DNA from 3 places in the Antribacter sp. NEAU-D49 genome. Region 1 is predicted to be linked to each of the others. Evidence: predicted binding sites of a transcription regulator. Region 1 holds the regulator's gene; each other region holds the start of a gene.
What was found. The regulator LexA, encoded in region 1, represses DNA repair genes until DNA is damaged. The targets are predictions, from matches to a motif close to TCGAACANNTGTTCGA.
Positions count from the first base shown of each region.

Region 2: a site for LexA is predicted at 3,492-3,507, ahead of AC060K_RS15050 (HNH endonuclease signature motif containing protein). Genes of this name have one in related genera too.
Region 3: a site for LexA is predicted at 1,654-1,669, ahead of AC060K_RS12415 (HNH endonuclease signature motif containing protein). Genes of this name have one in related genera too.

Region 1 is NZ_JBXTSN010000003.1:105,179-114,774, forward strand. Features, by position in the region: gene AC060K_RS03830 (HelD family protein) at 1-667, shown strand, start outside; gene serA (phosphoglycerate dehydrogenase) at 745-1,986, shown strand; gene AC060K_RS03840 (hypothetical protein) at 2,079-4,418, opposite strand; gene AC060K_RS03845 (DUF5302 domain-containing protein) at 4,582-4,824, opposite strand; gene nrdR (transcriptional regulator NrdR) at 4,946-5,446, opposite strand; gene AC060K_RS03855 (LysM peptidoglycan-binding domain-containing protein) at 5,574-6,104, opposite strand; gene lexA (transcriptional repressor LexA) at 6,360-7,160, shown strand; gene AC060K_RS03865 (L-lactate dehydrogenase) at 7,219-8,199, opposite strand; gene AC060K_RS03870 (ATP-dependent DNA helicase) at 8,248-9,596, opposite strand, start outside.
Region 2 is NZ_JBXTSN010000019.1:25,458-35,053, forward strand. Features, by position in the region: gene dacB (D-alanyl-D-alanine carboxypeptidase/D-alanyl-D-alanine endopeptidase) at 1-1,118, opposite strand, end outside; gene AC060K_RS15045 (inorganic diphosphatase) at 1,310-1,810, shown strand; gene AC060K_RS15050 (HNH endonuclease signature motif containing protein) at 1,894-3,414, opposite strand; gene AC060K_RS15055 (zinc-binding dehydrogenase) at 3,621-4,679, opposite strand; gene AC060K_RS15060 (phosphate ABC transporter ATP-binding protein) at 4,710-5,498, opposite strand; gene AC060K_RS15065 (hypothetical protein) at 5,759-6,883, opposite strand; gene AC060K_RS15070 (hypothetical protein) at 6,913-7,971, opposite strand; gene AC060K_RS15075 (Ig-like domain-containing protein) at 8,075-9,596, opposite strand, start outside.
Region 3 is NZ_JBXTSN010000014.1:54,403-63,998, forward strand. Features, by position in the region: gene AC060K_RS12400 (sensor histidine kinase) at 1-481, shown strand, start outside; gene AC060K_RS12405 (WhiB family transcriptional regulator) at 593-841, opposite strand; gene AC060K_RS12410 (hypothetical protein) at 1,190-1,570, shown strand; gene AC060K_RS12415 (HNH endonuclease signature motif containing protein) at 1,704-3,323, shown strand; gene AC060K_RS12420 (FtsK/SpoIIIE domain-containing protein) at 3,353-6,499, opposite strand; gene AC060K_RS12425 (hypothetical protein) at 6,606-7,274, opposite strand; gene AC060K_RS12430 (lactococcin 972 family bacteriocin) at 7,520-7,834, shown strand; gene AC060K_RS12435 (bacteriocin-associated integral membrane family protein) at 7,925-9,596, shown strand, end outside.

The sequences.
Region 1 (9,596 bases):
CCCCACCCGGTCGCTCACCATCGTGGGCGACGTGGCGCAGACGTCGTCGGCTGCGGGCGCCCGCTCGTGGCCCGCCCAGCTCGACCCGGTGCTGCGCAGCGGGGGCTGGCGCCTCGCCGAGCTCACGATCTCGTACCGCACGCCCGCCGGCATCGCCGACACCGCGCAGCGCGTCGCGACCGCGGCGGGCCTCCCCGTGTCGCGCCTGCGCGCGGCCCGTGACGTGCCGGGCTCGCTCGTGGTGGTCCGGTCCCGGTCCGGGAGCACGGCCCGCCCCGCGGTGGCCGACGACGCCGTGGTCGCCGAGGCGGTCGCCCTCGCCAAGGAGTTCGTGGGCGCCGAGGCGGGTCGCGTGGCGGTCGTGGCGGTCGCGCACCGGGCCGCGGCCCTGACCGCCGCGCTCGCCGAGGCGCTGCCCTCGGCCCTGGGCGCCGACGAGGCGGCCCGCCTCGCCCGGCAGCGCCCCGAGGACGCGCAGGTCACGGTGGTGACGCCACGCGAGACCAAGGGCCTGGAGTACGACGCCGTCGTGCTCGTGGAGCCCGCCGAGATCGCCGAGGGACCCGGCGGCACGTCGGACCTCTACGTGGCGATGACGCGTCCCACGCAGCGCCTCGTGGTCACGCACTCGAGGGATCTGCCCGAGGGTTTTTCCACCGAAGTGTGAGCCGTGCCGTCCCAGCAGGCGGACGGACGGCGTAACGCGTTTGTCACATCCTCCGGCGGGGGCGCACCATGGTGCTCGTGCAGCGCGCCCTCCTCCTCGAGAACGTCCATCCCCTCGCCGTCTCGATCCTGCAGTCCGCAGGGTTCGAGGTCGAGACCCGCAAGGGTGCTCTCGACGAGTCCGAGCTGATCGAGGCGCTGCAGGGCGTGTCCGTCCTCGGCATCCGGTCCAAGACGAACGTGACCGAGCGGGTGCTCCGTGAGGCCCCGCAGCTGGAGGCCATCGGCGCGTTCTGCATCGGCACCAACCAGATCGACCTGAAGGCGGCAGCGGCCCGCGGGGTCGTCGTCTTCAACGCCCCGTTCCAGAACACGCGGTCGGTCGTGGAGCTCGCCCTCGCCGAGATCATCGCGCTGACGCGCCGCCTCACCGAGAAGGACCGCATGCTGCACGACGGCGTGTGGGACAAGTCGGCGAACGGCGCGCACGAGGTGCGCGGCCGCACGCTCGGCATCGTGGGCTACGGCAACATCGGCACCCAGCTGTCGATCGTCGCGGAGAACCTCGGCATGCGCGTCGTCTTCTACGACACCGCGGAGAAGCTGGCCCTCAGCAACGCCCACCGCATGGACACGCTCGACGAGCTGCTCGAGACCGCCGACGTGGTGACGCTGCACGTGGACGGCCGGTCGGGCAACGCGGGCATGTTCGGCGCCAAGCAGTTCGCCCGCATGCGCGAGGGCTCGATCTTCCTCAACCTGTCGCGCGGGTTCGTCGTCGACTACGCCGCCCTGCGCGAGTCGATCATCAGCGGCCACATCGCCGGTGCCGCCGTCGACGTCTTCCCCCACGAGCCCAAGACCAAGGGCGACGCGTTCGAGTCCGACCTGCGCGGTCTGCCCAACGTGATCCTCACGCCGCACATCGGCGGTTCCACGGAGGAGGCCCAGGAGGCGATCGGCCGGTTCGTGGCCGGCAAGCTGCGCGACTACACGCTGAGCGGCTCCACCGAGCTCAGCGTCAACGTGCCCAACCTCCAGCTCGCGCCCTCCGGCGTGGGCCGCGTCGCGCTCCTGCACCGCAACGTGCCCGGGGTGCTGGCGGAGGTCAACCGGATCCTCGCCGACCACGGCGCCAACATCGAGGGGCAGCTGCTCGCCACGCGCGGCGAGATCGGCTACGTGGTCACGGACATCTCGGCGGTCACCGAGCGGGGCGCGTCCAAGAAGCTGGGCCGCATGGAGACGACCATCCGCCTGCGGCTGCTCGACGACCTCGAGCATGAGGAGCTCCCGCCGGGACCGGCCGTCCCGGCCTGACCGTCTCCCCCGCCCGCGCTCCCGCTGCGGGTACGCGAAGGTCGCCCCTCCCGCCGGAGGGGCGACCCTTCGCGTACCCGGAGCGACGGGCGTCATTCCTGCCGCGGCCAGCGGTGCCGCAGCAGGATGAGGCCCAGGCCGGCAAGGACGAGAGCCAGCGCCGTGGGCGCCGCCCACTGGCCGGAGTACCCGGTCTCGGGCAGGGGGCCCGACGCCGCCACGACGCGGGGCCGGTCGGCCGGCGGCGCCTGCGGGCCGTCACCAGCGGGCCGCGGCTGCTCGCCGCCGGGTGGCGCGCCTGGTCCCGGACCCTGAGGCGGGTCGGTCGGTGCAGGGCCGGGCGGGTCGGTCGGCTGAGGATCCGGCGGGTCGCTGGGCCCGGGATCGGGCGTCTGGGCGACGGGCGCTCCGCCGAGCCAGGCCATGCTCTCGACCGGTTCCGCGAACGTGCCGACCGCGTCGCCCGTCTGGGCGGCGAGAGGCACGCGGACCGCGTCGTGCGCCGACGCCCGTACGGTCGTCGGCAGCGTCGGGTGCTCCGTGGCGAACTGATCCGCCGGCATCGGGTCCCGCGGTGTGTCCGGAAGCGTGATGCCCCCGGCGATGTCGAGCCAGTACTCCATCTCGCCGTGCGTCCACTCGTACCGGAACAGCGGCGTGCTCATCTGCTCCAGATAGGTGTCGAAGATGTCCTGCGGGTCCCACGCCGTGCGCGCAGGCCATCGCGACACGTCTCCGGAGCCGATCACGTCGTGGAAGGCACCGGGCCGTTCGGCGTCACGCTCCTTCAGCCACTGCGCGGCCACCCGCGAGGTGTAGACGCGACGGAGGTCTGCGTACTCCGGTCCGGTGCTGACCGCCTCTTCGAGCAGCGGGGCGAACGTGTCGGCGATCCGCTGGGTGTTGCGGTCCACGATGTCCTGAGGCGCGCCGGCGCACAGGTCCTCCCCCGGCGGCCGCCAGTCGATCTCGAACGGCTCGTACTTCGCCGCGAGCGGTGCGTCGAGGATGTAGAGCTGGTCGCCGTCCTCACGGACCGTGGCGGGCTTGGGCTCGACCCACATCCGGTACGACCCGTGACAGATCAGACCTTCCTCCGTGCGCTCCATCCCGTCCCAGAACGCCCGCCCGTGGTCCGTCTCCGGGTCCATGTAGCGGTTCTGCGTCTCCTTGAAGCGCAGGTCCGCCTCGAGCAGGACCCGCCCGGCGTCGGTGGTGGCGAGCTCCTCGTCGATGATGGTCTCCGGCGTGTCCGGGTTGAGGTTGACCCAGAACTGGCTCGGGTCCAGCGCCAGCCAGGTGAACAGCGCGTCGGAGGAGAGGTCGAGCGCTGCCTCACCCCCGAACGACGGCTCCGCCTCACCCTCGTCGGGAAGCTCGGCGGCCGAGAACGCGTACCCGAAGTCCTTGGTCTGCGGGTCGTCGGCGACGTACCGCAGCTCCAGCGACGTCCAGTCGATGCCCCCGGGTCGCTGAGGACCGAAACCCTGCCGCCGGTGGTCCCGCGCGAAGTCCTCCGCCAGGCGCCTGGCCTCGCGCGCCTCCGCCGCTGTCCGGCCGGAACGGGTGGCCACGTCCTTCGCCGCGCCGCCCGTCGGCCGCTTCGGGTCCGGGTTCATCGACTTGTTGTCCGGGTCCTTCGGCGGGTTCTTCAGCACCGCCGCGGACTCCAGCACGACGTACTGGACGCCGTAGGCCTTCATCAGACTGATCTGGCCCGGGAGCGGAGCCTGGCTGAAGACGTAGTACACCTTCCAGCCCTTGCCCGAGCTCATGAGGGCCTTGTCCGCCTGGAGCTGCTCGAGCTTGAGGGGCGAGCCGCCCGACTTCAGCTCGAACGCAAGCTTCTTGGCCCGGTTCACCGAGTCGTAGCGGCGCTCGGTGCCGAGCTTCTCCTCGTCCCAGAGCTTGGTGTCCTCGCACATCCAGTCCGGTCCGCCGAGCTTGAGCTTGCGGCCGACGTTGCGGTGGAACCCGTCGCCACGGGCGTCGTTCGACATGTTCGGGATGTAGGTGTTGCGCCACCTCTCCCAGTCCCAGTCGCCCTCGTACACCTTCCACCGGCGGAGCATGTGCTCCTCGGTGCCCGGAGTGAACAGCTTGTAGTCGCCTTCGAGCGCGTCGAGCTCCGCCTGCGTGGGCGGTTCCCTGTCACGCAGCGACTCGGCAACGTTCTGGTACTCGTAGTCGGGGATCTTCTGGCTGACGGGGAAGTCCTTGTGGCCGGGCAGCTCGTGGTCCTCCGCGATGCCCTCGATCCCGTCGATCAGCTCCGTGCACAGCACGTCGAAGCGCGGCGCACCCTGGACGTCGTCGCCAGGTATGAGCACAACCGAGGCCGTGAGGACCAGGCAGGCCACGAGCCACGCCGGCCAGCGGCCCCTGCTCAACCGCCTCAGCGCGCGTCCCGAGTCCTCGGCTGTGCTGTCCATAGCGGGCCCCCTCGACCACCGGCGGAGCAAACCCCTACAGGTTCACCCAAATGCCACATCCAGGTCAAGGATTCACCCATATGGATGCTTTACACCCGCCAGCAGGGAAGCCAGAGGCCGCCGACCCGGCTTTCACCAGGTCGGCGGCCTCTGTACCGAAGGCTCAGCCGGACTTGCGGCGGAACATCTTCTGCACCGGTCCGGCGGTCTCGGACGCGTGCACGGAGCCCGTGTTCGCATCGCCGTCGGACGTGCGGTGGCTCGCCGCGTTCTTGCGGTCCAGCGCCGCCTTGAACTTGGCCTTCATGTCCTCGCTCGGCGTGGTGGGGCGACCTTCCGCGGCCGCGTCCTCGGCAGCCGTACCGGCCGCCCTCTCCTCGCCGGCAGCTCCGTCGACTGACGTCATGCCGAACACCTCCTCAACTCGGGGGGTCCCTCGGCGCGGGCCCGTCCGCTGACCAGCGTGCCCCACGGGACGCGCCCGCGCCAACGAATATCCGCAGGCACCCAGCGCCATGATCCGCGACTCAGGCGGTTCCCGCCGGCACGTCGTCCGTCGCAGCGGGCTCACCGGTGCGAGCCTCCCGCTCCGCCCGGAGCGACGTGATCGCGCTCTCGAAGTCTTCCAGCGAGTCGAACGCCTGGTACACGCTCGCGAACCTCAGGTAGGCCACGACGTCGAGCTCGCGCAGCGGCCCCAGGATCGCCAGCCCGATCTCGTACGCGTCGATCTCGGCACTGCCGTTGCTGCGCAGCGTCTCCTCGACCCGCTGGGCGAGCAGGGCGAGGTCGTCCTCGCTCACCGGCCGCCCCTGGCAGGCTTTGCGCACCCCGGCCATGATCTTGTCGCGGCTGAAGGGCTCCGTCGCCCCGGAGCGCTTGACCACGGACAGGCTGGCGGTCTCGATGGTGGTGAACCGGCGGTTGCAGCTGGGGCACTGGCGACGTCGGCGGATGGACGCGCCGTCGTCCGCGGTCCGCGAGTCCACCACGCGCGAGTCCGCATGGCGGCAGAACGGACAGTGCATCGCTTCACTCCTGCGGGGTCGGGTCATCGACCGGGTGCACCCCGGTCGCGCCTTGACCGTAAGCGGGCAAACCACCCCCGTGCAACATCGACGCAACATATCGGCTGGTCGCCCGCCACCGTGTGACTCATTCCACCGGCAGGAGGAGCACCTGACCGACGCGGAGCGTGGCGTCGTCCAGGTCGTTGAGGTCCTGGATCCGCGCGACCGCCGAGCGGACATCCTCGCCGGGAGCGGTGAGCGCGGCGGCGTAGTCCCAGAGCGACTCGCCCGGCTGGACGGCGTGCACCTGAACCTCGACGCCAGGTTCCGCGGAGCTGGCCACCGCCGTGGCGCCCCAGGTGGCAGCCGGGGCGAGGAGGAGCGCCGCGAGCAGCACCAGGACCGCACGACCGCGACGGGTCAGCCGCAGGCCGTCGAGCCCGAGCCGGGTCGCGAGCCCTTGCGCAGCCGGCGCGGTCTCGGGAGCCGGAGCCGGCACCGGAGCCGGCGTCGGCACGGGCCGCACAGCGGAGGGCCGCTCACCGGCGCGGTGCACGACCCGAGGCCGCTGCCGCGGGGCCTCCGCGGCCGGCGGGACGAGGTACAGGTGCCGCTCGCCCCGGTGCGGACGCACCTTCGCGGTGCTCCGGGCCGGGCTCATGGTCGTCGCCCCCATGACTTCCTCCATCGTGGATCGAACTGACGTGCGTAGAACGCTTGTTCGTCGAACGCTCGTACCATTGTGTAGCACGACCGACCGCCCGTGTCGAGACACGCTCGAACATTCGTTTGATGGATTGCGGAGCGTGACCTAGAGTGGGAGGCGCAACGAGGTGACATATGTCGGATTGGCGACAGGTGGCACCAGGTAGGCGGCATCACATTCGGTGCGGCGTCACACGGGCGCGGCGCGGGCAGGAGGGGTTCAGTCATGACCGGACGCGACGGCAACGACGGCGGCACGGCCGTGGACGCTGCCCTGAGCAGTGTCGCCACGCTCGACAGGGAGACCCCGGCCGGGGAGGGGCTCGCCGAGGTGCGCGAGCTCGGCGCCGCGGCCGACCGGCTGACGCCGCGCCAGCGGCGTGTGCTCGAGACCATCCAGCACTCTGTCGAGACCCGGGGCTACCCGCCGACGATGCGCGAGATCGGTGAGGCGGTGGGGCTGGCGAGCCCTTCAAGCGTGAAGCACCAGCTCATGGCGCTCGAGCGCAAGGGCTTCCTCCGGCGCGACCCCAACCGCCCGCGGGCGATGGAGGTCGTGGACCCGGGCGGCTCGAACACCTCCGCCGGCACGCCGGCGCCCGCCGAGCAGCACTGGGGCGCAGCCACGGCGAGCGACGACGAGCGGCTGCCGTCGCCGTCGTACGTGCCGCTCGTCGGCCGCATCGCGGCCGGTGGCCCCATCCTGGCCGAGCAGCTGGTCGAGGACGTGTTCCCGCTCCCCCGCCAGCTCGTGGGCGACGGCGAGCTGTTCCTGCTCAAGGTGGCCGGTGACTCCATGATCGACGCCGCGATCTGCGACGGTGACTGGGTGGTGGTGCGCCGCCAGCCGGTGGCCGAGAACGGCGAGGTGGTGGCGGCCATGATCGACGGCGAGGCCACCGTCAAGACGTTCAAGAAGGCGGACGGGCACATCTGGCTGCTGCCCCACAACGCGGCGTACAGCCCCATCCCGGGCGACGACGCGCAGGTGCTGGGCCGGGTCGTGGCGGTCCTGCGCAGCCTCTGAAGGGACGGGAAGCGCCGGGGCGGTGCGACGAACGCACTGCCCCGGCGCCTTCCTCGTCCTACAGCCCGAACCGCTTCTGCACCGCCCGCATGCTCTCCGCCGACGCGCGCAGGCCGGCAAGCTCCTCGTCCGACAGCGGCACCGGAACGTTCTCCGTGACGCCCCGCCGGTCGACGAGCGACGGCACCGAGAGGCACACGTCGCTGATGCCGTAGAAGTCGTCGAGCAGCGACGACACCGGCATCACCCGGTGCTCGTCGTTGAGGACGGCCTCGATGATCCGGGTGGCCGCGAGCCCCACGGCATAGTTGGTGGCGCCCTTCCCGGCGATGATCCGGTAGGCGGAGTCCACGACGTCGCGGTGCACGTCCTCCCGGGCCTGGGCGTCGAGCGGCGACGAGCCCGCGAAGGGCGTCCACTCCAGCAGCGGCACGCCCGCGATCGTGGCCGAGCTCCACAGGGCGATCTCGGAGTCACCGTGCTCCCCCGCGATGTACGCGTGCACGTTGCCCACGGCGACGCCGCACCGCTCGGCGAGCACCACCCGCAGCCGTGAGGAGTCCAGCACCGTCCCGGACCCGAAGAGACGCTCACGGGGCAGCCCCGACATCTTGAGGGCCGCGTAGGTCACCACGTCGACGGGGTTGGTGACCATGACGTAGACGGCGTCGGGTGCCACCTCGACCAGCCCGGGCAGGATCTTGCGCGTGAGCGCGATCGTCGCCTCGGCCAGGTCGAGCCGCGTCTGGCCGGGCTTCTGCTTGGCCCCCGCGGTCACCACCACCACGTCGGCGCCCTCGCACACCGCGACGTCGTCGGACCCGATCACCTCCGCCTGGGGCGTGAACATGAGGCCCTGCCGGAGGTCGAGCACCTCGGCCTCGACCTTGGCCTTGTTGACGTCCATCAGCGCGATGGTCCGGGCCGAGCCGCGTGCGAGCGCCGCGTACGCCAGGGTCGAGCCCACGGCGCCCGCGCCGACGACCGCCAGCTTGGTGGTCCGGCCGGATCCGTGCGTTCCTGGGACGGCTGCGTTCAAGAGGTCCTCCTCGGACAGGTCCGGACGGTTCGCGAGGTCCCGTTCAGGCTAGGTGTCGAGCCGGGTGAGCGCAGCGCGGACCAGGGCCGGGTCGTTCGTGGGCCAGAAGCCGGGCATCGACCGCGTGAGGAACGACGCGTAGCGGGCGGTCGACAGCCGCGGGTCCAGGACGGCGACCACCCCGCGGTCGGCGGTGGTCCGGACGAGCCGTCCCGCGCCCTGCGCCAGGAGCAGCGCGGCGTGCGCCGCCGAGACGGCCATGAAGCCGTTGCCCCCCGCCTGCTCGACGGCCCGCGCGCGGGCGGCCTTGACCGGGTCGTCAGGCCGCGGGAACGGGATGCGGTCGATGAGCACGAGCTGGCACGACGGTCCCGGCACGTCGACGCCCTGCCACAGCGACAACGTCCCGAACAGGCAGGTGGCCGGGTCCTCGGCGAACTCCCGGACGAGCGTGGGGAGCTGGTCGTCGCCCTGGCACAGGATCGGGACGTCGAGCCGCTCACGCATCGCCTCCGCCGCCGCCGTGGCAGCCCGGCGGGAGGAGAAGAGCCCGAGCGTGCGGCCGCCCGCGGCCCCGACGAGCTCGGCGATCTCGTCGAGCTGCGCCTCGGTGGTGGGCTCTCGACCGGGGGCCGGCAGGTGCCGGGCGATGTAGAGGATGCCCTGCCGCGGGTAGTCGAACGGGCTCCCCACGTCCAGGCCCTTCCACCTCGGCGCGTCCGCGGCCGCCTCCCCGTCGCCCAGGGTGGCCCTGCCCAGGCCGAGCGAGCCGGCCACCGGCTCGAACGTGCCGCCGAGCGCCAGGGTGGCCGACGTGAAGACCCCCGTGGACTCCGCCAGCAGGTGCGTCCGGATCAGCCCCGAGACGTGCAGCGGGGCCGCGTGCAGCCGGGTGACACCGTCGGCGAACCCGCCCCACGCGGCGTCCGGGCGCGAGCACCACAGCACGTCGTGGCTCGTGTCCTCGGCCGCCATGCGCTCCGCCGTCTCGAAGAGCGCGAGCATGGCACCCTGGGCCATCTTGAGCCCGGGGTCACCCTGGCTGCCCGACGACGCCCCGCCCGCCTTGCCCGGTCCCGCCGCCTCGGGCTTGAGCCGGGTCAGCACCTCGCGGGCCGCGTCGCGGATGCCGCCCACGGCCGTGTGCAGAGCCTGGGGCAGACCATCGGGGAACCGTTCCGCCGGGGCGGTCACGAGGAGCGTGCCGAGGGCCTGCGCCGCCGCGTCGAGCGCCGTGGTCTCCGCTCCCCCGTGCCGCCGGGCAAGCCGGGAGGCGTGCTCCACCGACGCCATGGAGAGCTCGACGGTGGCCGCGGCCGTCACGCGGTCCACGAGCTCGTGCGCCTCGTCCACGATCACCACGTCGTGCTCCGGCAGCACGTTGGGGCTGCCCGAGA
Region 2 (9,596 bases), on a different contig from region 1:
GGCGTGAGACGCGAGTTGTCGCCCAGCCCGGAGAGGTCGGCGAGCCGGGCGCCCGCGAGGTCGACACCGAGGTCGTTCTGCACGACGCCGGTGACGGCCTGCGTGGCTCCGTCCGCGGTGCCCGGCAGGTCCCGCTCCACGGCGACGAGGCGGCCGACCACCTCGGTGATCGTGTTGTCGGAGGTGTGCAAGAAGAACTCGACGACCTCACCCACCGGTGCTGAGCTCACGCGGCCGAGCTCCCGGGCGCTCGACGGCGCCTTCTCCTTCAGGACGCTGCCCGAGACCGTCACCCCGCGCTCCGCCAGCCGCTCCGCGAACGCCTGGGCCGCGGCCATGGCGGGGTCGGACGCGCGGGGGCCGCTGTCGTCGTAGGTGTCCTTCAGCAGGCCCACGTTCACGCCGAGGGCCGAGACGTTCGAGATGTGGCCCGCCGCGACGTTCGCCGGGTTGACCGTGGCAGCGACCGGCGGTCCTGAAAAGAGCGTGTCGTCGACGGCCAGCCGTACCTCGGTGCGCCCGGTCAGGGCCAGGTGGGCGACGACCTGGTCCGCGAGCTCGGCCAGGCCTGCGCGGCCGTTTACGGCGGCAGGGTCGCCGGTCCCGGCCGAGAGCATCATGTCGCCGGCACCGACGAGGAAGAGCGCGTCGTCGGTGAGCACGGCCCTCGTGTCGAGCGTGCGCTCCGCCAGCCCCGGCAGGGAGAGCGCGGCCGCAGCGGTGAGGACCTTCTGGGTGGAGGCCGGGATCATGAGCTGGTCCGGCGCGGCCGAACCCAGGACGTCACCGGTCATGCCGTCCATCACGACGACGCCGACGCGCGAGCCGAGCCGGGTGTCCGCGGCGACGCCGGACACCAGCGCCTGGATCTCGGCGGCGTCCGGGACAGGAGCGTCAGCGGACAGGGTCTGCACCGACTGGGCGAGCTCCGGGCCTTCGACGGCGCCTGGCGCAGTGGGGAACGGACCAGGCTCCGGCCACGGCGCCTGGGTCGTGAGCATGCCGGGGACCACGTCCATCGCGTCCGCCGTCAGGTATCCACCCAGCAGCGCACTGACCACCAGGACGGTGGCGCCGGAGCGCAACCCCCACGCCATGGGCTTCCTCTCGATCGTCATGCGACGGCCATACCCGATTCTAGTGCAGGCAATGTCCCGTGGTGTACCCCCAGAACCGTGATCAGCGGCTCCGACGCACAGTGCGTTTTATCACTTTATCGGTCGCGCGACGGCCCGCCGTCCGCGCTCCGGCTTTCTGTTCGCATGGCAGACTGTTCCCGCGCAGTGCAGCCAAAAATGGAGGATGTTCAGTGGAGTTCGACGTCACGATCGAGATCCCGAAGGGTCAGCGGAACAAGTACGAGGTGGACCACGAGACAGGTCGCATCCGGCTGGACCGCATGCTCTTCACCTCCACGCGCTACCCGGACGACTACGGGTTCATCGAGGGCACCCTCGGCGAGGACGGTGACCCCCTGGACGCGCTGGTCCTCCTGGAGGAGCCCACGTTCCCCGGCTGCCTGATCCGGTGCCGCGCGCTCGGCATGTTCCGCATGCGCGACGAGGCGGGCGGCGACGACAAGGTGCTGTGCGTCCCCACCGGTGACCAGCGCGCCGCCTGGCGCCAGGACATCGACGACGTCTCGGACTTCCACCGCCTGGAGATCCAGCACTTCTTCGAGGTCTACAAGGACCTGGAGCCCGGCAAGTCGGTGGAGGGCGCCCACTGGGTCGGCCGCACCGAGGCCGAGGCCGAGATCGAGCGCTCCATCCAGCGCGCCATCGACACGGGCTACAACACCAAGCACTGAGCTGTCCGACGGCGGCCTCGGTCATCTCCCGCACGGGAGGTGACCGAGGCCGCCGCCGTGTGCGCCCCGGGCGCCGACCGGGGTCAGAAGGGCGGTTCGCCGGGGTCGGGGCGGGTCTCCGGGTTGCGGCTGCCGACGGTGTCGCGCCCGAGGTGGGCGTTGTCGTGGGCGCGCAGGGTGGGTGGTGTGCGGCGGCTCGTGGCGGGACGGGCGTGCTGGGTGGGTGGTCGGGTGTAGGCGTGGCCGGTGGGTGCGGTCCAGACGGTGATCCCTGTGCTCTGGTCGCGGTGGGTGGTCCAGCCGTGGTGGGTCTTGGCGTTGTGGTGGCGCCGGCACAGTGCCTGCAGATTCTCCGCCCGGGTCTGCCCGGGGGTGCCCGGGGGCAGGGTGGCGGGGTTGCGGCTGTGGTCGAAGGTGGTGATGTGGTCGAGGTCGGCCGCGGTTGCGGGGCGGTCGCACTGGGGGAACTGGCAGGTGCGGTCGCGTTCGGTCACGGCGGCGCGCAGCACGGTGCCTGGGGTGTAGGTGTGGGTGGAGTGGTCGGTCAGGATCCCGGTGAGGGGGTCGGTGACCAGCCGTTGCCAGGTCCCGTCGGTGGCGAGGCGGGCGGTGGTCTCGGCGTCCAGGGGCCCGAACCCGGCCAGGTGCCCGGGTTCGTCGTCCCGCCCGAGCAGGGTCGAGGCCGCGACCGTGACCCGTACCGAGGCCCGCACGGGGAGCACGGTGACCTTCGTGGTGTCGCACAGGCAGCCCCCGCACACGCACCCGCCCGAGGCTGAGGCGCCCGCCGAGGTGCCGGTCGGAGCGGCGTCGGGCGCGGGCACGGTCGTCCGCGGCACGTCCGGGGGTGTGGGTGTCGTGGGTGCACAGGTCGGGGCGGGCGGGGCGACCAGGCGGCCGGTCAGGATCGCGACCAGGGCATCGGCACGGGCGTGGTCCAGGGTGCGGTCGCCGTGCCCGGCGCGTTTGAGGGCGCGTCCGGCGCTGTCCAGGACCTCCCACACGGCCACCGCGTCGGTCGCGGGCAGGCGGGCGGTGAGCCAGGCGGTGGTCGAGCCCTGGACGGGGTCGAGGAACACCGCCCGCCGGTCCGTCTCGGCCCGGGTAACCTCGGCCGGGGTCTGGTGGCGGTGGGCGTGGGTGCGCATCGCGTCCCGTACCCAGGTACGCGAGCGGGTGCCGGCCTGGGGCAGGACGTCCGCGATGGCCTCGGCGCGCTGCTCGACGGTCAGGCTGGTCCCGGCGGTCAGGAGCAGGTCGGTCTTGACCACGTCGACGACCCCCGCCGTCAGGGCCGCGGCGACGGCAGGGTGGCGGGCCAGGCCCTGCCCCCGGGCCATGACCTTGTCGGCCTCGAAGGTGGGCACCCCGAGCCGGGCGCCGAGCTCGACCGCGGCGTGGGACCTCTCGGCCGACCAGCCCCGTCGCCGCCCGAGCTCGCCCGCGACCGCGGCCTGCCTCGTGGTGGCCCAGCCGATCAGCCGCGCCCACCCCGCCGCAGCGTCCAGCAGCACCGCGTCGCCCAGATCCGCCAGGTCCGCGTCGTCCAGAAGGGCCAGGTCCGACGGGACGCCGTCGGGCACCCACGTGGTGGAAAGCACCACCGTGCCCACCCCCTCGACGACTCGAACAGGCCGCCCACGCGGCCCCGCCGAGCCCCCTGCCCGACCCTCAAAGCCTATCGAACAGGCGTTCCTTTCGCGCGCTGACCTGCGAAGATGTGGACAACCCCGCCGTCCACAGGACGTCGCGTCAGCCTCCAACCCGCACGGACCCGTCGACCCGGCACCCGGGAGGCCCGGCCTCTACCTCACGGCCGCAGGAGCGCCTTCGTCGCCCGGCGCTCGTCCATCGCCGCGTACGCCTCGGCGACCTCGGACAGCGGGAGCTCGAGGTCGAAGACCTTGCCCGGGTCGATCGCGCCGGACAGCACGTCGGGCAGCAGCTCCTCGATGTACGAACGCGCCGGAGCCATACCGCCTCCGACGGTGAGGTTCTTGCGGAAGATCTGGCTGATCGGCAGCTCCGCCCCGCCGTTCGGCACGCCCACGAACCCGACCGACCCGCCGCCGCGCACCACACCGAGCGCCTGCTGCATCGACACGTCGGTGCCGACGCACTCCAGCGCGCAGTCGGCGAGCCCGCCGAGGACCTCGCGCACCGCGGCGATCCCCGCCTCTCCGCGCTCCGCGACGACGTCGGTCGCGCCGAGCTCCCGCGCGAGCGCGGTGCGGTCCGCGTGCCGGCTCATGATGACGATGCGCGACGCGCCCAGGCGCTTGGCCGCGACGACGGCGCACAGCCCCACGGCGCCGTCGCCCACCACCACGACGGTGGAGCCTTGGCCGACGCGCGCCGACACAGCGGCGTGGTGTCCGGTGGACATCACGTCGGCGAGGGTCAGGAGCGACGGGATCAGCCCGCGCGCCTCCGCCTCGTCGACGTCGAGCGGGACCGGCACGAGCGTCGACTGCGCGAACGGGATACGGACCCGCGCGCTCTGGGCGCCCTCGACGGGCAGCCCGTCGCGGTCCTGCCCGCCGTAGAAGGTCACGCGGTCGCAGGCCGACGGGAACCCCGCGCGGCACGACTGGCACTCGCCGCAGCCGAACGAGAAGGGGACGACGACGAGGTCGCCCACCTTCGCGCTCGTCACGTCGCCGCCGAGCGCCTCGACCACGCCGACCAGCTCGTGGCCGATGCCGTGCGGCTCCTTGGTGGGGGTCACGCCGCGGTACGGCCACAGGTCGGAGCCGCACACGCAGGCGGCGACGACCCGCACGACGGCGTCGTTCGAGGTGAGGACGGAGGGTTCGGGGAGTTCGTCGGCGCGCACGTCGCGCGGGCCGTGGATGACTGTTCCGAGCATGACCTCACGCTACCTGCCGGGCGGCGCCCATCACCCGAAGCGGCCCTCCACGTACGCCGCCGTCCGCTCGTCCTGCGGGGAGCCGAACATCGTCGCGGTGTCGCCGTGCTCCACGATCACGCCGGGCGTACCCTGCGACGCCAGGAAGAACGCGCACTGCTGCGACACCCGGGCCGCCTGCTGCATGTTGTGGGTGACGATGACGATGGTGAGCTCGTGCTGCAGCACGCCGATCGTCTCCTCCACCACGCGGGTGGACGTGGGGTCCAGGGCTGAGCACGGCTCGTCCATGAGGAGCACCCGCGGTCGCACCGCCAGGGAGCGCGCGATGCAGAGCCGCTGCTGCTGGCCGCCCGAGAGGCTGCCGCCCGGCTGCCCCAGCCGGTCCCGGACCTCGTTCCAGAGCCCGGCGCGGATCAGCGAGTCCTCGACCAGGTCCGACTTCTCCGCGGCCGTGGCACGCGTGCCCGTCAGCTTGAGCCCCGCCAGCACGTTGTCGCGGATCGACATGGCCGGGAACGGGTTGGGCTTCTGGAAGACCATCCCGATCTCGCGTCGCGCCTGCGTGAGCCGGCGCCGCGCGTCGTAGACGTCGTGCCCGTCGAGGAGCACCTCGCCGCCCATCGAGGCCCCCGGCACCAGCTCGTGCATACGGTTGAGGATCCGCAGGAACGTCGACTTGCCGCAGCCCGACGGCCCGATGAGCGCCGTGACCTGGCCCGCGGGCATCGTGAGCGCGACGCGGTCGAGCACCTGCCGCTCGCCGAACCAGGCCGAGACGTTGCGCGCGTCGAGGGTCGCGAGGTCGGTGGGCCTGATCGACGGCGGCGCGCCGGCCGCCGGGGCCGAGCCCGGGACCACCGCGTAGGGGTTCGGCATCGACGGCGGCAGCACCACCGGCTCGATCACCTCGGTGGGCGGGCCGTCGTCCCGCACGGCGGGCTCCACGACGGGCGCGGGCTTCACGACGGGTGCCGGCTCCACGACCGGCGCCGGCTCCACGACGGGCTCAGGCGCCTGGGCCGGGTCCGCGGTGACGAGCTCCGCGGGCTTCTCGACGGTCTCCGACTTCTCGGCGGTCATGTGTTCCTCCTCGCGTCGGCCGGCTCCCCGGCCAGGAGCCTGCGCACGGCGCCCGCGGCGACGCCCAGGAGCGTGAGGCCGGCGAGCACGCCCACGGCGAGCTGGGGCGGGGTGAACCCCTCGTCGCCGCGCCAGGCAAGGTTGGGTCGTGCCCAGGAGGGCACGGGGGACGGTGATTCCGCCGGTGATTCCGCCGGGGCCGCGGAGGCCGCGGGCGCGGGGGCCGACGTCGGGTCCGGGCCTCCTCCGCCCGTCCCGGGGGCCGACGGCGTGCTCCCCGGCGCCGGGCTCGTGGGTCCCTGCGGGATCGTGACCTGCGCCGACCCGCCCGACCCCTCGTCGGCCCGTGCCGGCTGCGCACCCCCGAGCGGGGCCGCGAGCAGTCCCGCCGCCAGCACCACGAGCGCCACCGCGGGCAGCACGGCGGGCGCCACAGCAGGCACCGCCGACCGCGCGCGCCGCCGCACGACGACCGCGACCACCACGCCGGCCATCAGGACCCCGGCGAGGCCGAGCCAGAGCACCCAGGTGAGGTCGCCGTCGCGCCGCCCGACGTCGTCGAGCGTGACCGGGTCGGTCCGCCGCCAGGTGAGGTCCTCCGGGCCTGTGCCGGTGATCGTCAGGTCGGTGGCCCAGTACCCGACGTCCACGCCCTCGTAGTCGGCGCAGACCACCAGGAGCTGGAAGTTCGACGCGCCGCCGGTGCGCGTCACGTGCTCGGCGATCTCGTACCGGGTCAGCGCGTCCGTGTCCGACGTGTTGTACGGGCGGCCCCCGCCGTCGACGGTGGGCGGGATCGCGGGCGGCGCGACCGGTACCTCGACCCACTGGTCGGCCTCGACGCCCGCGACCGGCACCCGCACGACCGTGCGGATCGCGGACTCCTCGACCGGGCAGGCAGCGTCGACGGCGACCGTCCGCCACGGGATGGGTCCGTTGCCGCCGCCGTCGACGAGGTCCGCCGCCGTCGCCGTCTCCAGGCTCACGTCGGCCGAGAAGAGGAAGATGTTCCCCTCGAGCTCCGGCCCGTGCTCCACGGCGGCCGCGGGAGCGGCCGGCCCGAGGGCCAGGGCGGCCCCGGCGACGACCACGGCGAGCGGGGCGAGCGTTCTGGTGCGCACTGTGTCCTCCGGCCGGCTGCTGGTCGGGCTCAGGCTGCCGACGCCGCGTGAACGGCGGACGGCGCCTCGGTGTCCGAGGGACGGCCGCCATCCGGCCGCGGACGCCGCCCCGCGCGCCACCGCCGGTACAGGACGACCCCCACGACCGCGCCGGCCACGAGGAGGACCCCCAGCACGAGCCACGGCATCGCCCAGACGCCGGACCCGGCCCGGACCGTCCCGATGCCCGGGTCCTCGCCGATCGTGGGCGCCACCGCCACCGCCGACACCTCGACGCCGTTCCACACCGAGGCCCAGACGCCGTCGACGACCACCTCACGCGCCACCTCGCCGCCCGGGAGCAGGTCGTCGACCTTCTGCTCCTCGACGGTGCGGCCCAGCAGGCCGAGCGGGCCCGCGACCGTCACCGCCGGCTCGACGCCGAGCGTCACGTTGCCCGCGTTGCGCAGCACGTACCGGACGGTGACGCTGCCGCGGCCCAGCACGCCGTCGGGCAGCCAGGACGCCTCCACACGCTCCACGACCAGCCCGGCCGAGACCTCCCCGGCGACCCGGATGTACAGGCGCGCGGCGACGCGCTGGTCCAGCTCGATCTGCGGGGCGTTCGCCCCGCCCTGGCCGAGGGTCCGCAGCGACGCGACGACGGCGCCCACGTGGTCGCCGGGCTTGGCGTCGGCGGGGACGCTGATCGAGAACGGCACGATCTGGTAGCCGACGCCGGTCTCGGGCGTCTGGGGTGCCACGTCCACGCGCTCCCGCCCCACGGCGATCCACGCGCCGGCGTCGGTGTCCGCCTCGCCGGCGGTGCGGACCGTGAGCCCGCTGCCCTCGGCCATGATCACGTCGCCGCCGTACACGTCCAGGCCGATCGGCTGGTCGTCCTGGTTGAGGACCGCCACGTGGTCGTGGACCACGGTGCCCGGCGCCACGCTGTACGCGAGGTAGGGGCGCTGGTCGGGCAGCTCGGGACCGGCCGGGGACATGCCGAAGGAGACGAGGTCCTGGTCGTCAGCCGCGGTCGCCGCCGTCGTCGGGCCGAGAGCTACGAGGGCGAGGATCGCGACAAGAGCGAGGGAACGGCGGGACACGGTGGCTCCTTGGTGCTTCGAGGTGGTGCGTCGAGGGACGGGATCGGGGAGGCGGGGCCGGGGGCCCCGCCTCCCCTCACTCAGGTGCCGCTCTGCGAGGTGCTCAGAGGGCGGTGAAGGTGACCGTGGCGCGGTACTCGCCCGGCGCGACCGAGGTGGGGACCTGGTCGATGCCGAACACGCCGTCGATCTGCGCGGTGCCGACGGACTGGCCCGCCGGGTACTGCGCGAACACGCGGGCCGCGCCGAGGCCCGGCTGCGCCGGGGCCACGTCCGTGAGGACCACGTTCGACGCCTGGAGGGCGTTGTTCGCGACCTGGACGGCCGTGAGGCCGGTCAGGCCGGCGTACGAGGCCGGGAAGCTGCTGCCGCTCGCCGAGACGAAGTCGGTGGCGAGCACCGACGCCGTGAAGCCGAGGTTGCCGGCGCGGGTGTCGGTGATGACGATGTCCTCGAACGCGGCCGAGGCCGAGTACGTGGAGTCGGCCGGGTCGAGCACGGCGGTGCCGAGCTGGAGGGGGTTCGCCTCCGAGTACGGCGTGGTGACCGTGATCGCACCGGCCGGGATCGACACGACGACGTCGCCGGACACGGCGGCGCCCTGCTGCTCGAAGGTCGCCGCGACGACGTTCGAGGTGGAGTCGACGTACGGGTCCGAACCGTCGAAGGTGCAGCCAAGCTGGTGCTCGCCCGCGCCGAGCGCGTTCGTGGTGTAGACGGCGGGAGCGCCGGCGACGACCGGGACCGACGCGAGGGTGCGGGCGCCGTTCGTGAAGACCGCCGTGCCGTTCGGCGTGCCCGTGGCAGCCGTGACGGTGCAGGTCAGGGTGACCGCCTGGTAGGCGGCGCCCGACGTCGCGGAGACCGCGAGCGCCGACGTGGTGGCCCGGGGGGCGACCGCGGCGACGGTGACGGGGACACCCGCGGAGGTCGACGGGTCGAAGCCGCCGCCACCGAGGAAGCGGGCGGTCACGTCGTACGTGCCGACCGGGAGCGAGCCCGTGGTGAGGCTGGCGGTGCCGCCGGCCACAGCGGCGGTGCCGAGCGACTGGGCGCCGGCGAAGAACTCCACGTTGCCCGTGGCGGCGGCCGGGGCGACCGTCGCGGTGAGGGTGACGACCTCGCCGGCCTCGACCGAGGCGTCGGAGACGGCGACCGTGGTGGTGGAGGGGGTGGCGGGGAGCGTGGGGGCACTGGTACGGGACCACTGGAACGTCGCGGCGGTGGAGCCCGTGAACGTCAGGTCGTCGGAGAAGTAGCCGAGCGGGTTGCCGTCCCAGTCGTTGCAGGCGACGACGATCTTGAAGTTCGTCGCGCCGGCCGGGTTCGCCTCGAGGAAGAGCTGCGGGTCGGTCTTGAGCAGCGTGTCCACGGAGCCGGCGATGTAGATGCGGCCCTGGGGGTCCGACGTGATGTCGGCCGCCATGACCTCGACCTCGGGCCACTGCGACTCGGGGACGCCGGTACGCGGGGTACGGATGATGACCTGCGCGAGGAACTCCGGCTGACCGCAGGTGCCGTCGACGGCGATCGCCGCCCAGCTGTTCACGCGGGCGTCACCGGCGTTGACCAGGTTGGCAGACGTGGCGGCACCGAGGTGGACGGGCTGGTTGAGGAAGTAGATC
Region 3 (9,596 bases), on a different contig from region 1:
CATCGCGCTCGTCCACGAGAGCCTCTCCCAGACCCTCGACGAGTCGGTCGAGCTGGACGACATGGTGGGCCGCGCGCTGCGGCTCACGGCCGACGTCGCGTCGGCGGGCACCAGTGTGCGCACCGTGCGGACGGGGTCGTTCGGGCTGGTTCCCGCGCAGGACGCCACCCCGCTCGCCCTCGTGCTCACCGAGCTCGTCACCAACGCGGTGGAGCACGGGTTCGTGGGCCGGGCGAGCGGCACCGTCGAGATCGGCGTGGAGCGGCAGGGCTCCGCCCTGCGGGTCGTGGTCGCCGACGACGGTGTGGGCCTCCCTGAGGGACGCGGACCCGGGAGCGGCCTGGGCACGCAGATCGTGCGGACGCTCGTCACCAACGAGCTGGGCGGCACGATCACCTGGGAGGTGCGAGAAGGCGGCGGCACCGAGGTGGTGCTGGAGCTCGTCCTGCGCGACGGGGCAGGCGGCGGGCTGATGCCGTGAGGCCCGCCGGGCTGGACGGGGGTCGTCCGGCCCGGCGGGCCCGGGTACGACTCAGGCCCGAGCGCCAGGGGTGCTCGGGCCTGAGTCTGGGTCTTGCGGGGTAAGAGTGGGTCAGCCTGCGCGGCGGGCGCGGGCGGTGCGGCGCTTGAGTGCGCGACGCTCGTCCTCGCTCATGCCACCCCAGACTCCGGCGTCCTGCCCGGAGTCGATGGCCCACTTGAGACAGGTGTCGACAACCTCGCAACGGCGACAGACGGCCTTGGCTTCCTCGATCTGCAGCAGGGCAGGGCCCGTGTTGCCGATGGGGAAGAAGAGCTCGGGGTCCTCGTCGAGGCATGCAGCGCGGTGGCGCCAGTCCATGGTTCGCATACTCCTAAGAAGGAACGGGCCCGTCGTCCGAGGGGGGTTCTAGACCGCGGATGACCCTGCGCCGGCATCGTCAGTCGTGCGTTCTGGGGGCGCAGGACTGGATGGAAAACGTTGTTGCCGGGGGTCGGTGCGGTCGAGGACGCGGGCTTGTTCGGGGGGCGGTGTGGGATTGCTCCATCAAGATTCACACCTCGTGAAGCGTCGCACAAGGGGTTACGGCAAAGTTTCTTCGAGATGTCTCGTGAGGTATCCGTCACACTATTGTGAAAGCGCAGATCATCGCTATCCTGGTGCGTCATGCCTGGACCAGACAGCCAATCCGCGCCTACTCCTTCGCGATTGATCCGTTCCCTCCGCGCCCTTCTCGTGGTAGAGGCGGCGGCTCTCTCGGCGTTTGCAGTGGTGCTCCTCGCCGAGCTGTTCTCAGGTGGCTCCCAGTCCGTCGGCGTGAGTCTCTTCCTGATCGTCTGCGCCGCCGGGGCGGCCTCCGCGCTCGTGGGGGCGGGCCAGGCCCTGGTCCGCGGGAGCCGCGGCGCGCGGGGCGTCATCGTCACGTGGCAGCTCTTCCAGATCCTCGGCGGGATCGCCGCGATCGGCAGCGGGGAGGCGTGGGCCGCCGTCGCAGGAGCGGTGGCACTCGTGCTGGCGGCGGCGGTGATGGTCCTGTTGCTGAGCCGGCCGGTGACGGACGCGACGACGGGGCGCCCGCCCGCTTCCTGAGGGCCCGGCTTGCCAACCTCCCTCTTTGGGGCATTTCCTCCGAATGTCCGGCGTGTCTTCTGAACTTTCTGCCCCGGGCGAATTCGTACGCCTGTGCGAGCGGTTCGTAGTTGTCGGTGGGAGAATGTGATCTATGACGATTACGTCCGGCAGCCTCCTCTCGCCGTCGGTGACGCAGGGGGAGAAGCCCGCGGCGTACCGGCCGGCCGACGTCGCGCGCCTGGCGGAGGTCGCCTCGCGGCCGAGCCTCGAGGATCTGCATGCGGCGGTCGCGGAGATGGCGGCTGTGCAACGGCGGATCAACACGCTGAGCGGTCACCTGCTGCTCGCGGTGGAGCGTGCTCGGCGCATCGCGGTGTGCCTGGAGGACGAGGTGCTCGCCGCGGACTCTCCGCGGTTGCGTGAGCTCGACCCCGGCCGGGCTGCCGACCTCGCCCGTCGCGCGCTGGTCGAGGAGACCAAGAGCGCGCTGGGTGTCGGCCCGCGCACCGCTCAGGGGCTGCTCGCTGACGCGGAGCTGCTGACCGGTGCCGCACCCGCCACGCTCGCGGCCGTGCTGGCCGGGGACCTGTCGGAGAGGCACGCCCGCGCCTTCGCCGACGAGGTGGCGGACCTCTCGCCCGGCGAGGTCGCGGCGGTCGAGCGGACTGTGCTGCCCGGCGCTGCGACCCGCTCGCTCCCCGACTTTCGGCGTCGTGTGCGGCAGGCGCGCGATCTGATCCAGCCCGTCCCGCTCGAGGTGCGCCACGCAGATGCCGCCGCCCGGCGCGGCGTGTGGGTGGATCCCGCTCCGGACGGCATGGCGACCCTGACCGCGCTGCTGACCACGACCGCCGCCCACGCGATCCACGACCGGCTCACGCAGACGGGGCAGGCTGCCGGCGCCGACGGCGACCCTCGCACGCTCGCCCAGCTGCGCGCCGACACCCTGACCGACCTGCTCCTCGACGACGGGACGCTCGACCGGTTCGGGGCGGCTATGGCGACGGGACCGGTCGTGCCGGACCGGGGCCCGGCCCCGGACGCGGTGGATGGCGGTCTGACGGGCGGCGGTGCGGTGGGTGGCGGTGTGGCGGGCGAGCTCACAGCGGTGGAGGCCCGCACGCCGGCGGTCGAGACGGCTCCCGAGGATCCTCCGCCGTTCCGGCCCGGCGACACCGATTCGCCGTCGTTCCTGGCGCGGCTCGCCCGGACGGTGCGCCCGCACGTCCAGGTGACCGTGCCGGTGACCACGCTCCTGGGCGGGTCCGCCCCGGGGTGCCTCGACGGGCACAGTCCCGTCGATCCCGACACGGCCCGCACCCTGGCCGCCTACGCCCCCAGCTTCAAGCGTCTCCTGACGCATCCCGAGACGGGCGCTGTGCTGTCCGTCGGCCGGGACTCGTACGTGGTGCCGGCAGACCTGCGCGAGTGGCTTCGCGTCCGTGACGTCACCTGCCGGTTCCCCGGGTGCGGGCGGACGGCCGCGCGCTGCGACGTGGACCACACGACCGGCTGGGCTGCCGGCGGCGCCACGGACGCCGGCAACCTCGCCCACCTCTGCCGTGCTCACCACACGCTCAAGCACCAGACCGCCTGGCACGTGCGGCACACGGGCGGCGGCATGCTCGACTGGACCTCGCCTGCGGGCCACCGCTATACGACGGTCCCCGGCAGCGCCGTCGTGCACACGGTCTCCCTGACCGGCGCAGCACCGACCGATGTGCTGCCGGATCCGCTGCCGGAGCAGGGCCTGGGTGACCCGCCGTTCTGACCGGCGATCCCGCCGAGCCGTCGTCCCAATCACGGCATCAGCACCTGGCAGAGCACCGGCTCCCCACGATCGAGCCAGACCCCGCGCCCCGGTGCCCCAGCCGTCCCCGCGTACGGCGCCGGTGCTCCCAGCGACACGTCCCCTGCCCGGTCGCCGGACAGCAGGACGAGCCGGGGTCCTACCCTGCCGGCCACTCCGCCAAGACCGGGGCCGTCCGCACCGAGGGCGAAGGCGGCGCTCCCCGTGAGCGCACCGATCAAAGGGTCCCGGCCGTACGGTGCCGAGATCAGGGCCGTCCGGAGATCCTCGATGCCGTCGACGACCACGACGGTTCCGCGTGACGCGCCGGGGTCCGGATCCTCCGTCAAGGACCGCAACAGCTCTGCGAGCCGCTCCGGCTCGCGTGGTCCGGTCACCGTCCCGAGAGCAGGATGGCCGGCGAGCACGTCGAACAGCCCAGCGGATCGCGCACCCGCCACCACGTGCACCCGGTGGCCGGCCCGCAGCGCCGCGGCCGCGATGGTCACCAGTGCCGTGGTGCGACCGGAACGCGGACGGCCCACCACGGCGAGGTGCCCGTCCTCCGGGTTCCAGGCCACGGTGGAACGGCGCTGCTGCGCGGGTACGTCGCCGAGGGCGAGGGCGATGCCCGGCGGTGCGGTGCCCGGCTGGACGTGTTCGGCCAGGTCGGCCGCGCTGACCCGCGCTGGGAGCGGGGGGAGCCAGGGCGGCGGACCCGGCACGTGGCCCAGCCCCCTGGCGGCAGCCCGCACGGCGTCCACGATCTCTGCGGCAACGTCCTGCCGTTGTGCCGGTGCGGCACCGGACGCGGCGGTCTCGCGTCCGGTCGGGCTCGTGCCCCCGTGCGCGCCAGGCCAGGCCGGCGCCCGCCGGACGAGGTCGGGTTCGGTCTCGCCGCGTCTCCCTGCCTGCGCGCACTGGAGCACCACCGGTGGTGCAGACCCGACTCGCAGCACGGCCCGGCCGGGCCGGTCGGCAGGGATCTGGGAAGCCAGCGGAGAGTCCACCACGTCGCGGGACTCCAGCGCATCGACGACGCGGAGCGCCACCCGTGCGCCGACGTTGGCTCGCAGCTCGGCGCTCACGGCACCGGCGGGCCGTTGCGTGGCCAGCACGAGGTGGACACCGAGCGACCTGCCCTGGGACGCGGCGCGCAGCACGCCAGGGAGGAACTCGGGCAGGTCCTCGGCGAGGGCCCGGAACTCGTCGATCACCACGACGAGCCGGGGCAGGACGCCCCTGGGCAGCTGGGCGACATCCGCGACCCCATGTACCGCGAGCACCGTCTCCCGCCGTCGCAGCTCCGCCCGCAGCCCCGCAAGGGCCCGGCCGGCGAGCCCCGGGTCGAGGTCGGTGACCTGGCCGACCACGTGCGGCAGGCGGCCGCACGCGCCGAGGCTCGCGCCGCCCTTGAAGTCGACCAGCACGAGGGAGAGGTCGGCGGGCGAGCGGCGCAGGGCCAGTCCGAGCACCAGCGTCTGCAGAAGTTCCGACTTGCCAGAGCCGGTCGTCCCCGCGACGAGGAGGTGTGGACCCTGAGCCACCAGGTCGAGGTGGACGACGCCCTCGGCGGAGGCCCCGAGCGGCACAGCCCAGCCGCCGCCCGCTGGCGAGCCGTCGCCGGTCGCCGAGCCGCTGTCCGCTGCCCAGCCGGCGGCGATCCTGCGGGGATCGGGTCGCGGGCCGAGCCCGTGGATCGTGGCGAGCGGCACGACACCGGGGAGGCGCGGGTCCGTCACGGGACCCATGCTCGACGTCCCGCCCGGTCGGGTGAACGGCGAGGGCAGCCGGCCGAGCCAGGCCGCTGCCGCGAGCCGGCGGGCCAGGCGCTCCGCCCATGCTGCGCTGACCCCCACCAGGGGAGCGGCCACGGCGCCGTCCGGGCCTTGCACCTGGAGCGCGTCGTCGCGCACCTCGACCTTTGTGCGGCACCAGGCGGGCGCCTGGGAGCCGTGCCCGGCGGGCCCCGGCGTCGCCGCACCGGCGTGCGGGTGGCACAGCAGGACCGTGCCGTTCGACAGCGCCACGGACTCGGCGAGCGCCAGGTCGGCGTCGGCCCCGTCGGTGTCGACGAGGACGACGGCCTGCCGCCCGGTGGCCGTCGTCGCCCCGTCGGGCGCGCGCCCGCCCGGTGTGCCGGAGCGGGCGTCCGGGACCCGAGCGCTCGCAGCGGGCAGCCAGCGGCACCAGGCCCAGGCCGACGCCCCGTGCCCCAGCACGTCCACGGGGATCCCCTGGGCGGCCAGCTCGGCCACCACGGCGCGAGCCACCGCACGTGTGGGCTCCGCGGGGCCGCGGATGCCGAGCGTCCCGTCGGTGAGGAGGGAGCGTGCCAGCGTCTCAGGAGATCCGGGCCGCTCGTCGCGCCCGGGGTGGGGTGGCATGCCGTCGGGTGACTCCTCGGAAGGTGCCACCGCGGCCCAGGCGCCGGCGGACGCGTGTTCGGCGGCCGCGGCAAAGGCCATGAGGCCCGCCGGGCCCGGCAGGGCTCGCGGCGCGCGTGCGCCGTCCTGCGGTGCGGTGCTCGCGGTCCCGGTCCGGTCGTCGCCGAGCCGTGCTCTGCGGGAGGCCAGGCGGCGGCGTCGGGCGGCCTGGAGCTGGGGGAGAGCCGTGACCAGCCCGACCGCGGCGAAGAGGGCGAGGGCAGGCTGCCGCAGCGCGGCGGCGAGGCCGAGCGACGCCACCACCGGCAGGAGAACCACGAGGATGCCTGCCGGTCCCGGCGTAGCCGGCCTCGGCGGAACGAGCCAGCCGGCGAGCCCGCCCGGGCACCGCCGGGCGACGAGCCGGCCTCTGCCGGCCCGGGCGAGCACGGCCCCGACGGGGGTGGTGGCCGAGAGGTCACCCGCCCGAGGCCCGGACGTGGAGGCGACGACCCACCGGGAACGGAGGGCGTGCTCCTCCCGCTGCCGTGCCGGGTCCAGCGCCTCGGTCGTGGCCAGCGTGGCGAGCGTGGCGCCGGGCACGAGCGGGTGCTCGCCGACGCGTCGGGCGTCGGTGGTGACCACCCCGTCGGCCTGCAGCGGAGCGTGCCGAAGCTCCGGGCGGCGGAGCAGGTCGGCCAGCGCAGGGCGCAGGGCGCCGAGCGAGGCCCCGGTGCGGAGGAGGAGGTCCTCGCCGCGGTGGAGGGTCAGTCGTACGGGGTCACGTGCCACGCCATCAGGGTCCGACGGCGTCCGGGGTTGCCGCGTGGGAGCGCGCGGCAGGTGTGCACGGGCGGGCTCTCCACAGGCCGTGCGTCGGCCTCCGTCCGGCAGCGCGTCACCAGGGGAGACGTTCTCCCTTCGGCGGCACGTAGGGATGGTTCAGCGCGTAGGTGACCAGAGCCTCCTGCACCCAGCCCGGCCGCCGCACCCTGGTGGTCGGGATCTCGAGCGTCTTGACCAGGGCGCAGAGGTGCTCCTGGACGGTGCGGTGCGACATGCCGAGCTGTTCGCCGATCGTGCGGGCGGTGGGCAGCGGTGCGGAGGCGTCGCCGCGCATGCGGGGCGCGACGAGCGCGACCATCACGTCATGCCGGCGGCTCGTGGGATCGATGCCCCACGCCACGGGGACGTCGGCGACGCACCACCCTGCCGGGGCGCCCGCCGGCTCGGGGCCGAAGACGGTAAGGATGTGCCCGGTGGCGCCGGCGACGGCCGCGAGGTCGAACGGTGGCGACAGCGTGGCTCCCGGTGCGACGCGGACCTGGTCACGCGGGTCGTCGAGGTTCCAGACCCGCAGGGCCACCCCGGTGCTGAGATTCGTGAGGTGCCAGGTTCCGTCGTTGTCGGCGCTGATCGTCCCCGCCGCCCCCTGGACGAGCAGGTCCGGCGTGGGACAGCATCCCGTGACGCATCCGCTGAACGTCACCGGTCGCCCGGCGGGCGCGTCCATGACCTCCCGGGCATCCGTACCCTCCACCCCCTCGGCCAACGTGACCGTGAGCACGATGTCTGTTGTACAGAGCGTTGTCATCTTTCCCCCTGTCTTTGCCGGTGGTTGCCCGCCGACCCCTGTGGACCGTAACAAAATGGACACAAGTCCGGCAGGAGGTGTGCGCGTGGCGAACAGAGATCACCCGCCCGGAGTACCCCGTATCACCCGGGTACCGGGCTGGACACGGCTCTGCGAAGGTGGTTCACGTTGCGGCGCCGCGACACCGTACAACATCCCCCTTCGACAGGAGACAGATGATGTTCGGCAAGAGGAACAGCACCAAGCCCGGTAGCGTTCGCAGGGCGGTGGCCGCGCTCGTGGTCGGCGGCGCGCTCGCTGCCGGCGGCGCGGGCGTGGCCAACGCGGTCAGCGTCGGTGGTGGCACCTGGAACTACGGCACCGACGACGGCCGCGTGTGGTCGCACTACTACCACGGGTCCAGCTGCCACGGCGCCTCGGTCCAGGGGACCGTCTTCGTGCGCGTCACGGGCGTGCCCGGCGGCTACTGGGCCAGGGCGTCGGCGCCGGACCGCTGGTACGCCGTGGACCACTCGTACTGGCACACCTGCTGATCACGTCACTGTGCGAGACCTTGTGCGGCCGAGCAGCTCTGTGCTCGGCCGCACAGGCCTGTCCGACCCACGGCCCCCAGGAGAGTCGACATGCTTCATCGCGGTGCCCGTCTGGCGTACGCGCTGTCCGTGCTGCTGGGGACGTTCCTCGCGTTCCTCGCGTTTCATGCGTTCGACGAGCTGGGGCCCGCGGGCCCGGACCAGCAGGTCCGCATCGGTGAGAAGCTCCCGTCGGCCTCGGCCGCCGACGTGGAAGCGGCCGTCACGCGCGTCGCCCAGGAGACCGGGGCCGACGTCGGCCGCATCGTGACGGACCTGCGCTCCCCGGGAAACGTGACACACATCTACGTGGCGGTCGGTGATCCGGAGGGCGAGGCTGCCGACCGGATCGCGCACGGGTTTCAGGGCTTCAGCCGGCTTACCGATGTCCGCTACCACCCGATGTCGGACCTTGCTGACACCGACCCGCGGGGCTATTACGTGGTCTGGGGTGACCAGGCCGACGCCGAGGAGCTCCTCGGCGAGCTGCGGGCGCTCGGGCTCGACGGCGAGGTCGCACCGTATCCGGGTCTCGCGGACATCCCGGAGAAGCTCGGCTACGGTCCGCTGGCCTGGAGCGCCCTCATGGCCGTCCTGGCGGTCGTCGTGCTCATCGGGTCCGGCGTCGTGATGAACGCTCCGGCGTACGGCGTCCAGCGTCTCCAGGGGCGGTCGTTCGGCACGATCCTTGCCCGGGACCTGCGAGAGGCCGTCCGCGGTGCTGCCGCGCTCGCCGGCGTCCTCGCCCTCGTGGTGGGCGTGGCGCTGTGGTTCTACAACGGCTTCGCGCGCGTGGGGGAGTTCTCAGCCGTCGCGGGTACCACGGTGGGCGCTCTCCTCGCGATGGCGGTGCTGACACACGTCGCCGCTCTCGGACTGACGTTCCGCTCACAGATCCTCGGGGCGGTCAAGGGTGAGTACGCCTCCGGCTGGGCGCTGGTCGCCATGTACGCGGTACGGGTCCCCGCTGTCCTGCTCGTCGTCACCGTCGCGTTCGGGTGCGTGACCGCGGCCCTCCAGGTGCTCGAGCGCCAGGCGGCGCAGTCCGCCTGGAAGGCGGTGGGAGACGCCTCGTACCTCCTGGTGGGCGGCCAGGTCGGCGGGGACGACCCCGAGACCGACGCCCGGGCAGGTGCCATGGTGCGCGAGGCGGGGCAGGCCGGCGATGCCGTGGTCGTGCTGGACGTCTCCTACCTCATGGCGCCCGCCGACCCGTCGTCGCCGAACGCCGTCCCGGACCTGACCTGCCCGGTCTTCGCGGTGAACCCCGCGTATCTCGGGGAGCACACGGTGCTCGACGATGCCGGGGCCCGTCTGACGGACGTCGCGCCGGACGAGGTGACCGCGCTGGTGCCGCCTCGGTGCGGGGAGGACATCCGGTCGGGCATCGCGGCCTGGACGACGTTCCAGTCGGGCCTGGCCGGTGTCGAGGCGCCGCTGATCGCCGAGCGGGCGGTGGCGGCCGGTCAGGAACACTTCACCTACGGGAGCCCCAACGACGCGCGGGTGTCCCCCTACACGACCGACGCGGTCCTCCTCGTGATCCCGGAGACCACAGGAATGGTCGATGACCAGGGCTACCTGTCGTGGCTGACCGTCGGCGCGGTGGTCTTTCTCGACCCGGCGGAGGCCCTCGCGAGGGTCGACGCCGCAGGCCTCTCGGACTACATCATCGGCGTCCAGCCTGTGGCCCAGGCGGCGGCAGACCAGTATCGTGCGCTGG